DNA from 3 places in the Facivitalis istanbulensis genome. Region 1 is predicted to be linked to each of the others. Evidence: predicted binding sites of a transcription regulator. Region 1 holds the regulator's gene; each other region holds the start of a gene.
What was found. The regulator LexA, encoded in region 1, represses DNA repair genes until DNA is damaged. The targets are predictions, from matches to a motif close to GTTCCNCNCTTGTTCT.
Positions count from the first base shown of each region.

Region 1 (4,243 bases):
CTGATGCGCCAGCAGGATGTCGAGGCGGCGACCCGCGCCCTGATCGGATGAGTGGTCTCACCCATCTGGACGAGGATGGCTCCGCGCGCATGGTCGATGTCGGCAGCAAGGCAATGACGGTCCGGCAGGCGGTCGCGCAGGGGCGGATCACCATGTCGCGCGAGGCCGCCGCCGCGATCGCCGCTGGCAGCGTGCAGAAGGGCGATGTGCTGGCGGTCGCGCGGGTGGCCGGCATCATGGCCGCCAAGAAGACCAGCGACCTGATCCCGCTGTGCCACCCCTTGCCGCTCAGCAAGGTGGAGATCGATCTGGCGCTGGACGAGAATGGCATCACTGCCACCGCGACGGCCGCCATCACGGGACAGACCGGCGTCGAGATGGAGGCGCTGACCGCCGTGTCGGCCACGCTGCTGACCGTCTATGACATGGCCAAAGCGCTCGATAAACGCATGATGATTGGTGATATTCGTCTGTTATCCAAGACCGGTGGCAAGTCGGGTGATTGGCACGCCTGATCGGGGTGCCTGAGCCGATGCCGGACCATCCCTGCCGCCAAAAAGGAGCGCGCGTCATGCTCATCCCCGTTCCCGAAGCCCAGCGCCGCCTGCTCGCACTGGCGACCGACCGCCCTGCCATCGAACTCCCCTTGCGCGATGCGGCGGGACACTGGGCCGCCGCCGATATCCCCGCACGACGGACCCAGCCGGCGAGCGACCTGTCCGCGATGGACGGCTATGCGATCCGGTTCGAGGATATGCCGGGGCCATGGACCGTGATCGGCGAAAGCGCGGCGGGCCGCCCGTTCCCCGAGCGGATCGCGGCGGGGCAGGCGACGCGCATCTTCACCGGCGCTGCGATGCCGTCGGGCGCCGACACGGTGCTGGTGCAGGAAGAAGCGGCGCGCGACGGTGCCCGGATGACTCTGACGGGCGAAGGCCCCGCGCATCGCGGGCGCAATGTCCGGCGCAAGGGTCTGGATTTTGTCCAGGGCGACCGGCTGATCGCCGCGGGGCAGCGGCTGACGCCCGCGCGGATCGCGGTGGCGGCGACCGGCGGCCATGGCACCCTGCCCGTCCGCCCACGCGTGCGGGTCGCGATCGCCGCGACCGGAGACGAACTGGTCGCCCCGGGATCGAATGACCCCGCCGCACTGCCCGAATCGAACGGTGCGATGCTCGCGGCCATGCTGGCCGACATGCCGGTCGACATCATCGATCTGGGCATCCTCCCCGACGATCTGGATCGCCTGCGCGACGCCTTTGCGCGGGTGGACGCCGACCTTCTGGTGACGACAGGCGGCGCTTCGGTGGGCGACCATGATCTGGTCCAGCCCGCGCTGAAGGCGGCCGGCGGCAGCATCGATTTCTGGCGGATCGCGCTACGTCCCGGCAAGCCGATGATGGCCGGACGACTGGGGTCGATGATGGTGCTTGGCCTGCCCGGCAACCCGATCTCGGCGTTCGTGACCACGCTGTTGTTCGTCAAGCCGCTGATCGCGCATCTGGCGGGCGCGGCGGAGCCCCTCCCCGTGCCGATCCCCGCGATCCTGGGCGAGGATGTGCCTGCCAACGGCCCGCGCATCGATTATCTGCGCGCTGCGATGATCGACGGACGCGTTCACGCCGCGGCCATTCAGGACAGCTCGATGCTGCTGACGCTGGCGCGATCGACCTGCCTGCTGATCCGCGAGCCCGGTGCACCGCCCGCCCGGATCGGCGACTCGGCGGAAATCCTGATGCTCGCTTGACGCAAGCCCATGCGTTCCTTATAAGTTCCACGTCTGTTCCGGACGGAGGATCGCGATGCTTACCGCAAAGCAGCATGAGCTTGTCTGCTTCATCAATGACCGGCTGAAAGAAACCGGCGTATCGCCCTCTTTCGAGGAGATGAAGGAAGCGCTCGACCTCAAGTCCAAGTCGGGTGTCCATCGCCTGATCTCCGCGCTGGAGGAACGTCGTTTCATCCGTCGCCTGCCCAACCGCGCCCGCGCGCTGGAAGTGCTGCGCATGCCCGACCGCCCCGAAAAGCCGGTGGCGGCGAGCAATGTGGACTCGACCGAAGCAGCGGCCCGGATCACGCCCCAGGCGGCGAATGATGTGGTGGAGATCCCGCTGCACGGCCGCATCGCCGCCGGCATGCCGATCGAAGCCTTCGAGGGCAGTTCGACGCTCGCGGTGCCAGCGGCCCTTCTGGGATCGGGCGAACATTATGCGCTGGAGGTGTCGGGCGACTCGATGGTCGAGGCGGGCATTCTCGACGGCGACTATGCGCTGATCCGCCGCACCGATGTGGCGCGCGACGGGCAGATCGTCGTGGCGCTGATCGATGACGCGGAGGCGACGCTCAAATATTTCCGGCGCGAGGGCTCGATGATCCGGCTCGACCCGGCGAACCGCTCCTATGATCCGCAACGCTACGCCCCCGCACAGGTGCGCGTGCAGGGAAAGCTGTCGGGCATCCTGCGCCGTTACGATTGATCGACATGGCCGGGGGCGGCGCAAGGACGTCGCCTCCGATGGATAAGATCCCGGCACCTGTTTGCGGATGTCCGGTGATGGATCGGTCAGGAGCGGTCCTCCGATCGCTGTTTGGACATTGGCCGGCATCGGATGTCATCGGAAGGCCGGGCGCCTGAACTGCGCTGTTTCTCGCCCCATCGGGTCCGATGGGAATGATCCCGGTTCCGTTCATCAGAAACCTGCCTATCGCCGCGCGCCGAGCGTCCAGGGATGCTGGTCCCCCGCCATTCTCACCGTTTCGATGGCCTCGCGCGCCAGATACACCGACACGCCACCGGTGCGCTGCAACGCTGAAGCATCGAGCTTCAGCCAGCGAGGACGGCAGGCCCGGGGCAGGCGGCGATCGGCGATGACGATGTCCATCCGGTCGCATAATGCGATCAAACCGGCCCATGGCACCGCATATCCACTGCGTGTCGCCATGATGCGCCATGCGCGATCGCCTCTCGCCAGCCGCGTGACGCACAGATCGGCACTGCATCGCGCCTCGACCTGATCGATCAGCGCCAGTGGCGGCGCACTGGTACCGCCGATCTCGCCAAGGCTGCCTTTCATATAATCCCCGGCGCGATCGCGTAGGAGCGCCAGTCCCCGGTCGGTGCGTATCGCGACATGACGCCCGTCGCCCGTGACGATCAGGTCGGGCAGCGGCGCCGCGATCATCGCGACAAACCCGCCCAGCAGCGGCGGCATGCCCAGCCAGCGCCAGCCCGTGTGCCACAAGGCCACCCACAGACCGCCGGCCATCGCCGCTGCAAAAGACCAGCCCCATGCGACCGGCAGTGCCAGCACCGATCCGGGCGTCGCCGCCACGCCCCGCGCCAGCGCCAATAGCAAGGCCAGCGACCGTTCCAGCAACCACCAGAACGGCCCGCCCCATCCGAGCGGGTCGAGCAGGAGCGCGACCATCTCCAACGGCATCGCGACGAAGGTCGTCCAGGGGACGGCGACGATATTGGCGAATGCGCCATACAAGCCGGCCTTGTGGAAATGAAAGATCGCGATCGGCATCAGCGCCGCCTCGACCACCAGCCCGGTCAGCAGCAAGCTGCCCAGTTGCCGAACCGCGGACCAGCGCCAGTCGGGATGCGGCCCGAACCATCGCCGGATCGTCGGATGCTCGTGCAGCGCCACGATCGCGGTGATCGCGGCGAAGGACAGCTGGAAGCTCGCCCCCATCAGTGCTTCGGGGCGAAACAACAGGACGATCAGCGCGCCCGCCGCCACCAGCCTCAGCGTCATGGCGTCGCGCCCCAGCGCCAACGCCGTCAGGACGAGCATCGCGGCGACGCAGGACCGGATGGTCGGCACCTCCGCCCCGGTCAGCAGGGTATAGCCGATCGCCGCCGCTGCACCGGCCAGCGCGCCGACCAGCGGCAATCGCGTGCGCAGTGCGAGCCACGGCCACAGCGCCAACAGCCGGATCGTCAGCATCATCACCATTCCGACCACCGCGGTGATGTGCAGGCCGCTGACCGACAGCAGATGCGCCAGCCCGGCACGCCGCATCGCCTCCGCATCGCTGTCGGCGATCGCACCGACATCGCCTGTCGCCAGCGCGGCGGCGACTCCTCCCGCACTGCCGGGCAGGCGATCGGTGATCCGTCGCGATAATCTCTGTCGCAGCCCCTCTTGCCGGCTGCCCGCGCGCAGCATGAGAATCGGCGCGAAGCCCCGCCCGGTCGCACCGATGCCCTGGAACCAGGCGGCGCGCGCAAAATCAT
Region 1 covers NZ_JAVSCQ010000015.1:52,681-56,923, forward strand. Annotated here, with positions in the region: gene trpC (indole-3-glycerol phosphate synthase TrpC) at 1-51, shown strand, start outside; gene moaC (cyclic pyranopterin monophosphate synthase MoaC) at 48-515, shown strand; gene RN629_RS10710 (molybdopterin molybdotransferase MoeA) at 572-1,747, shown strand; gene lexA (transcriptional repressor LexA) at 1,803-2,477, shown strand; gene RN629_RS10720 (ComEC/Rec2 family competence protein) at 2,703-4,243, opposite strand, start outside.

Region 2 (4,243 bases), on a different contig from region 1:
TGACCACCAGGGTCGATTCGCGGCCCACCCGGTCACCGAAATGCCCGAAGGCGATCGCGCCGACCGGACGGGCCACGAAGGCCAGCCCGAAACTGGCATAGGAGAGCAGCAGCTGGGCCGCAGCGGATGAGGCCGGAAAGAAGACCGGCCCGAACACCAAAGCCGCCGCCGTGGCATAGATATAGAAATCGTAGAACTCGACGGCAGTACCGGTCAGGCTCGCGAGCAGGATATGACGATGCGAAGGGGGCGCGATGGCGTTCATCCGATCGTTCGTGCAGAAATCGAACCCCAACGTAAAGTCCCGTCAGACGACCGTGGACTCCTGCGCCGCTTGCAACAGGTCAGGCCTATCAGTTTCCGATCACATGCGTCAACTGAAGCAGCAGCCAATAGAGTGAGCCGGACAACAGCATCGCGATCGGCAGCGTCATGATCCAAGCCAACGCCATGTTGCGGATGGTACGGGTCTGGACCCCCGCTCCATTCGCGACCGAGGCACCGGCGACACCGGAGGACAGGATATGCGTCGTCGAAACCGGCATATGATACCGATCGGCAAGCAGGATCGTCGCGGCCGCCATCAGCTCGGCGGCGGCCCCCATGCCATAGGTCAGGTGCGTCTTGCCGATCCGCTCGCCCACCGTGACCACAATGCGCCGCCAGCCGACCATGGTGCCCAGACCCAGCGCGATCGCCACGGTCACCTTGACCCACAGCGGAATATACCGCGTACCCCGCTCCAGCGCAGTGGCATAAACCCCAAGCGATTCGATCTCTGCGGCGGTAAAGCGTTCCTTGGCCTTCTCGCTCTTGGTCACCATATGGGTGGTGTCGAGAACCAGGTACATGTCGTTGCGCAGGTTCGGTACGACCGTCGCGGGCACCTGGCTCAGGGTGCCGTAATTGGCGATCCGCTCGCCAATGTCGCGCGAGAGGACCGACAGGCCCTCATAGACCTCGGGCGTATCGATCGCCTTGGTCCGCACCCCGTGAACCACCACTTCGCGCGCCCGGTCGATCGGCAGCGCAAAGCCGGTACCGTGCGCGCGATAGGCGGCGGAGGCCACATCGGCACTCTGGACGAAGGCGGGCATCGCGCTGCGCGGCAGCGTACGGTTGAGCGCATACGCGGTCGGTGCGCAACCGATGAGGATCAGCATGATAAGGCCCATGCCCTTCTGACCGTCATTGCTGCCATGCGCAAAGCTGACCGCCGTGCAGGTGAAGATCAGGAGCGCCCGGATGCCGCGTGGCGGTGGCGCCTTGCCCTCCGGTTCGCGATACAGCCGCTTGTTCTTCAGGAAGCGCTTCATCACCAGCAACAGCAGCAGCGCGCCGACGAAGCCGAGCAACGGGCTGAACAGAAGCGCGGACAAGACCTTGCGTACCTGTTCCATATCGACGCCCGACGTGCCGGGGATGGGCGACAGGATCTGGTTGGCGAGCCCGACGCCCAGGATCGATCCGATCAGCGCATGGCTCGACGAATTGGGCAGGCCCACCGCCCAGGTCGCCAGATTCCACAGGACGGCCGCCAGCAGCAGGGCAAAGATCATGGCGAAACCGCCCGCCGACCCGACATTCAGCATCAGGTCGATCGGCAACAGGGTGATGATGGAATAGGCGACCGCGCCGCTCGAGACCATCACGCCCAGGAAATTGAACAGGCCGGACCAGACCACCGCAAGCGGCGCTGGCATGGAATGGGTGTAGATCACCGTCGCCACGGCATTGGCGGTGTCGTGAAAGCCGTTCACGAATTCGAACCCCAACGCGATCAACAAGGCGAGGCCGAGAAAGGCGAAAACGCCCATGGCCATCGGCTCACCCACGCGGGCGGTGTCGATCATGACGCTATAGCCAGCATAGCCAAGTCCGCCGACCAGCAGCAGGGCGAAAATCCACCGGCCTATGGGATGCAGCCCGGAATCGAGCCGTGGTCCGTGGACGGGGGCGTTGGGTGCCCCTTCGGCAAGCGCATACGGTGTCATGGTGGGTTTGCGTTGGGCCAAAGACGTGACATTTTGATGACGTGGGCAGGGTCCCCGCTAACGCTTTTTTAAACACATGGGCCAAACGCCGGTTAAAATGGGCGCGGCGATCGTCGGTTCATGAGACGACATGCGCGGCTATCTCTATCCTCACGTCACGCGATGGTTGCTCCGGCGCACAACGTTCTCTAACTGTTCACGATGACTCTCCCCCCGCCCGATGCGCCCGTCAACCTGGCCGATTACCCCTATCTCCGCACGCTCAACGACGCCCAGCGCGAGGCGGTGCTGACCACCGACGGCCCGGTGCTGGTGCTCGCGGGCGCCGGGACGGGCAAGACGGCGGCGCTGACCGCGCGGCTCGCGCACCTTCTCTATACGCGCAAGGCCTGGCCGTCGGAGATCCTGTCCGTCACCTTTACGAACAAGGCGGCGCGGGAGATGCGCGAGCGCGTCGGTCGGCTGGTCGGCGACGCGGTCGAGGGGATGCCGTGGCTCGGCACCTTCCACGCGATCGGCGCGAAGATGCTGCGACGTCATGCCGAGCTGGTGGGACTGCAATCGAATTTCAGCATCCTCGACACCGACGACCAGCTTCGCCTGCTCAAACAATTGATCGTCACAGCGGATATCGACGAGAAGCGCTTTCCCGCGCGGGCGCTGGGCGGCCTGATCGACGAGTGGAAAAACAAGGGGCTGGTCCCCGCCGATATCGATGCAGGCGAGTCGGAACGCTATGCCAACGGGCGCGGCGGCGAATTGTATCAGCTCTATCAGGACCGGCTGCGCAGCGTGAACGCCTGTGATTTCGGCGATCTGCTGCTCCATGTGCTGACCATCCTGAAAACGAACCGCGAGGTGCTGGAGCAGTATCAACAGCGCTTCCGCTACATCATGGTCGACGAGTATCAGGATACCAACAGCGTCCAGTATCTCTGGCTGCGACTGCTGGCGCAGGCGCGCAAGAACATCGCCTGTGTCGGCGACGACGATCAGTCCATCTATTCCTGGCGTGGCGCGCAGGTGGAAAATATCCTGCGCTTCGAGCGCGATTTCCCCGGAGCCAAGGTCATCCGGCTCGAACAGAATTATCGTTCGACTCCCCATATCCTGGGCGCGGCGTCGGGCGTCATCGCGCATAATGGCGGGCGTCTGGGCAAGACGCTGTGGACCGAACTCGATGTCGGCGAAAAGGTGCAGGTGCTGGGCGTATGGGACGGCCCAGAGGAAGCCCGTCGGGTCGGTGAGGAGATCGAGGCGGCGCGCCGCGCGGGGCGATCCTATGACGACATCGCGATCCTGGTCCGCGCGCAGCACCAGACCCGGGAATTCGAAGACCGCTTCATCGCGATCGGCCTGCCCTATCGCATCGTCGGTGGTTTCCGCTTCTACGAACGCGCCGAGATCCGCGATGCCCTCGCCTATCTGCGTGTCGTCAATCAGCCATCGGACGATCTGGCATTCGAGCGGATCGTCAACGTTCCCAAGCGTGGCCTGGGCGACAAGGCCCTGGCCAAGATCCACCAGTTGGCGCGGGCGGAGGGGCTGCCGCTGACCCTGGCGGCGGCGCGCATCCTCGACACTGACGAATTGACGCCGCAGGCGCGCCGGAGCCTCGGCAATCTGATCGGCGATATCGCGCGCTGGCGCGACATGGCGCGTGACCTGCCCCATGCCGAACTGGCACGGCAGATGCTCGACGAGAGCGGCTATACCGCCATGTATCAGAACGAGAAATCCGCCGAATCCGCCGGCCGCCTGGAAAACCTGTCCGAGCTCGTGCGCGCCATGGAGGATTATGAATCGCTGGGCGCCTTTCTGGAGCATGTGTCGCTCGTGATGGACCGCGACGGCGATCGCCGCGAACCCGAGGTGACGATCATGACCATCCATGCCGCCAAGGGGCTGGAGTTCGATACGGTCTTCCTCGCCGGATGGGAGGAAGGGCTTTTTCCCTCTCAACGGGCGATCGATGAGGGCGGCACGCGCAGCCTGGAGGAGGAGCGTCGCCTCGCCTATGTCGCGATCACCCGCGCCCGGCGGAAGGCCGTGATCCTGCACGCGGCCAATCGCCGCATCTACGGCCAATGGACGTCGAGCCTGCCCAGCCGCTTCGTCGGCGAATTGCCCGCCGAACATATCGAGAGCGAGAGCAGCATGACTGGCGGCGAAAGCCTGTGGCGCGCCAACTGGTCGGAACATGCCGATCCTTTCGCCAATGTTGGACGCGGCACCGGACGTGGGCCGGG
Region 2 covers NZ_JAVSCQ010000002.1:241,081-245,323, forward strand. Annotated here, with positions in the region: gene RN629_RS02580 (MFS transporter) at 1-265, opposite strand, end outside; gene RN629_RS02585 (inorganic phosphate transporter) at 354-1,994, opposite strand; gene RN629_RS02590 (ATP-dependent helicase) at 2,196-4,243, shown strand, end outside.
Region 2: the regulator LexA is predicted to act here: its motif matches at 2,178-2,193, upstream of RN629_RS02590 (ATP-dependent helicase).

Region 3 (4,243 bases), on a different contig from region 1:
CGATGGTAAAGCTCGACTTGCCCGATCCCGACACGCCGGTGATGCAGGTGAAGGTGCCCAGCGGAATGCTGGCCGTCACGCCCTGAAGGTTGTTCGCCACCGCCTTATGCACGGTCAGCGTCTTGCCCGAGCCCTTGCGGCGCTTGGGCGGCACGGCGATGGCCCGCGTGCCGTTGAGGTAATCGGCGGTCACGCTGGTCTTGGACTTGAGCAACTGCTTGAGCGTGCCGTGCGCGACGATCTGGCCGCCATGCACGCCCGCGCCCGGCCCCATGTCGATGACATAGTCGGCGGTGCGGATCGCATCCTCGTCATGCTCGACCACCAGCACGGTGTTGCCCAGGTCGCGCAGCCGCCGCAGCGTCGCCAGCAACATGTCGTTGTCGCGCTGGTGAAGGCCGATCGACGGCTCGTCCAGCACGTACAACACACCCGACAGGCCCGAGCCGATCTGCGACGCCAAACGGATACGCTGGCTCTCGCCCCCCGACAGCGTGCCCGAGGTTCGGTCGAGATTGAGGTAATCGAGCCCGACATTGTTGAGAAAGCCCAGCCGCTCGACAATCTCCTTCAGGATCGGACCGGCGATCGCCCGCTGCTGGTCGGTCAGATGGTCGGGAAGTCCGGTGAAGAAGGCCAGCGCATCGACCACCGACAGGCGCGTCGCATAGGAAATGTCGCGCATCGCGATCTTGACCGCCAGCGCCTCGGGCTTGAGCCGCGCGCCGTGGCAGACTTCGCAGGGCTGCGACGACTGGTAGTTGGACAGTTCCTCGCGCATCCAGGCGCTCTCGGTCTGGAGCATCCGGCGGTTGAGATTGCCGATGACGCCCTCGAACGGCTTCTTGACATCATAGGACTTCTTGCCGTCGACGAAGGTCAGCGTGACGGCCTTCCCCTTGCTGCCATGCAGGATCAGGTCGCGAACCTTGGGCTCCAGATCCTTCCACGGCGTCTCCAGCGCAAAGCCGAACTCGCGCGCCAGGCTTCCCAACACCTGCATATAATAGGGGCTGGGCGGGTTGGACTTGGCCCAGGGCACGACCGCGCCCTTCTTGATCGACAGGTCGTGATTGGGGACCACCAGGTCTTCGTCGAAGATCAGCTTCTCGCCCAGACCGTCACAGGCCGGGCACGCCCCCTGCGGCGCATTGAACGAGAAGAGACGCGGTTCGATCTCCGAAATGGTGAAGCCGGAGATCGGGCAGGCGAACTTCTCGGAAAACACGATGCGCCCATCGGGGGCGTTGTCGCCCAGCACTGCCGATTTGGGCGTGTGCGGCGTGTATTCGTCCTTGGCGGGATCGGCGGGATCGACATAGGCGAGCCCGTCGGCCAGCTTCAGCGCGGTCTCGAAGCTGTCGGCGAGGCGCGTCGCGATATCCTCGCGCACCACAAGGCGATCGACCACCACCTCGATATCGTGCTTGAACTTCTTGTCGAGCGCGGGGGCCTCGTCGATCTCGTAGAGTTGGCCGTCGATGCGGACGCGGGTGAAGCCCGCCTTCTGCCACTCGGCCATTTCCTTGCGATATTCGCCCTTGCGCCCGCGCACCACGGGGGCGAGCAGATACAGCCGCGTCCCCTCGGGCAGCGTCATCACCCGGTCGACCATCTGGCTGACCGTCTGCGCCGCGATCGGCTCGCCGGTCGCCGGGGAATAGGGAATGCCGACCCGCGCCCAGAGCAGGCGCATATAGTCGTAGATCTCGGTGACGGTCGCCACGGTCGAGCGCGGGTTGCGGCTGGTCGTCTTCTGCTCGATCGAGATAGCAGGCGACAGCCCCTCGATATGGTCGACGTCCGGCTTCTGCATCATCTCCAGGAACTGGCGCGCATAAGCCGACAGCGACTCGACATAGCGACGCTGCCCCTCGGCATAGATGGTGTCGAACGCCAGCGACGATTTGCCCGATCCCGACAGGCCGGTGATGACCGTCAACGTGTCACGGGGAATGTCGATATCGACATCCTTGAGATTATGCTCGCGCGCGCCGCGGACGGAAATCTTGGTCAGCATGAAGCAGGTTCTACTTCTGTTCCGGGAGAAAGGCCAGAGGCGAGATAGGAATGGGACAGGCCGGTTTCGAGGGGAGGCTCCGGCCGCCGGGATCGAAAAGGCGCGGCTTGCGGTAACGTCGGACACGCCCCCAGGATCCCGGCACGGCGCGGGGACTTGGCAACCACGACGCGATCCTTGATGCAATATCATATACTCTTTGGGGGAGCATTATGTTCGTGTCGAAGACCCTGCATTTGTCGGCGCTGCTGCTGTTTGCCGCAACGGGCGCCGCCGCACCCGTCGCCGCGCAAAAGGCCGAGAAGACCGAGACCAAGACGACCACCGAGGCCAAGGACGAGGATAATAAGCGCCCGCCCCTGCCCGCCGACCGGACGATCGCCCAGACCACGCGGATCGGCGGCCGTACCCTCAGCTACAAGGCGACCGTGGGCAATATCCCGGTGCGCGACGCCAAGGGCAAGGAGATCGGGCAGGTCGTCTACACCGCCTATACCGTGCCCGGCGGCGATGTGCGGCGGCCCGTCACCTTCGCGTTCAACGGCGGTCCGGGCGCAGCCTCGGTCTATCTGAACCTCGGCGCGGTCGGCCCCAAGCGAGTGCCGTTCGGCGCGCAGGGCGATGCCCCCTCCGACTCGCCGGTCGCCACCGACAATCCCAATAGCTGGCTGGATTTCACCGACCTGGTCTTCATCGACCCGATCGGCACCGGCTTCAGCCGTAGCCTGGTGGACGAGGACGAAACCAAGAAGGCCTTCTACGCCAACGACCCCGACATCAAATATCTGTCCAAGGTCGTTTATGACTGGCTGGTCAAGGAAGGCCGGTTGCGCTCGCCCAAATATATCATGGGCGAAAGCTATGGCGGCTATCGCGCGCCGCGCATCGCCTATGAACTGCAATCGCAGATCGGCGTGGGCGTCAACGGGCTGGTGATGGTGTCGCCCTATCTCGACCCCGCCTCGGGTGACGACGCCACTGCGCTTTCGCCCCTGCCCTGGATGATCGACCTGCCCTCGATGGCGGCGGCGCAGTTCGAGCGGCAGGGCAAGCTGACCCCCGATGCCATGGCGGGGGTCGAGGCCTATGCGCGCGGCGATTATTTGCGCGACCTGATGCGCGGCCGATCGGATACGCAGGCCGTCGACCGGATCGTGACGCGCGTGACCGAGTTGACCGGGCTCGACCCCGCGCTGGTCCGCAAGCTGGGCGGGCGCGTCGACACCCGCACCTATCTGCGCGAGATCCATCGCAATGATTCGACGATCGGCAGCATCTATGATTCGAACGTCACCGCCTTCGACCCCTTCCCCTGGTCGTCACAGCAAAAGTCCAACGATCCGTTGCTCGACTCGCTGATCGCCCCGACGACCAGCGCGATGGTCGATTTCGTCACGCGCGAGGTGGGGTGGAAGACCGACGCGCGCTATCATGCGCTGTCCTATGAGGTGAACGGTGCCTGGGATCGCGGCAAGCCCGACGACACCCCCGTCACCGACCTACGCAAGGCGATCGCCAACGATCCGAAGATGAAGGTCATGATCGTGCATGGCTGGGACGACCTGTCCTGTCCCTATTTCGCCTCGCGGCTGATCGTCGACCAGATGCCCAGCTATGGCGTGGCGCAGCGGGTGCATCTGAACGTCTATCCGGGCGGGCACATGTTCTACAGCCGATCGGACAGCGGCGCCGCGTTCCGGCGCGATGCGATGGCGATGTACGGCCAGAATTGATCCGTGGTCACTCCGTCGCCGGCCGAACCGGGACCGACGCCGGCGTTACAGGGGCGATCAGCCGATGTGGTGGCGTGCCGCGCCGATCCGCGCTAGACGCCAAACCGTATACGAAACGGAGCGATTGATATGGCATCGATGATCGGCGGCTCGACGGCGGAGCGGGAATTGGCGGCGCTGACGCCCTGGGCCAACCCCGCCCCGGTCATCGAAACGGCGGAGCGGATGCGGCGGCTGGACCGCGCGCGCGTGCTGATGGCCGGGATCGGCGCGGACATGCTGCTGATCGGAGCAGGCGCGTCGCTGCGCTACTTCACCGGTGTCGCCTGGGGCGCGACCGAGCGGCTGGTGGCGATGCTGCTGCCAGTGGCGGGCGATCCGATCTTCATCTGCCCCGGTTTCGAGCTGGGCTCGTTCGAGGCGAGCCTGGGCATCGCGGCGCGCGACGTCCGCCTGTGGGAAGAGGATGAGAGCCCCTCGGCGCTGGTCG
Region 3 covers NZ_JAVSCQ010000001.1:175,168-179,410, forward strand. Annotated here, with positions in the region: gene uvrA (excinuclease ABC subunit UvrA) at 1-2,020, opposite strand, end outside; gene RN629_RS00905 (S10 family peptidase) at 2,239-3,753, shown strand; gene RN629_RS00910 (M24 family metallopeptidase) at 3,883-4,243, shown strand, end outside.
Region 3: the regulator LexA is predicted to act here: its motif matches at 2,028-2,043, upstream of uvrA (excinuclease ABC subunit UvrA).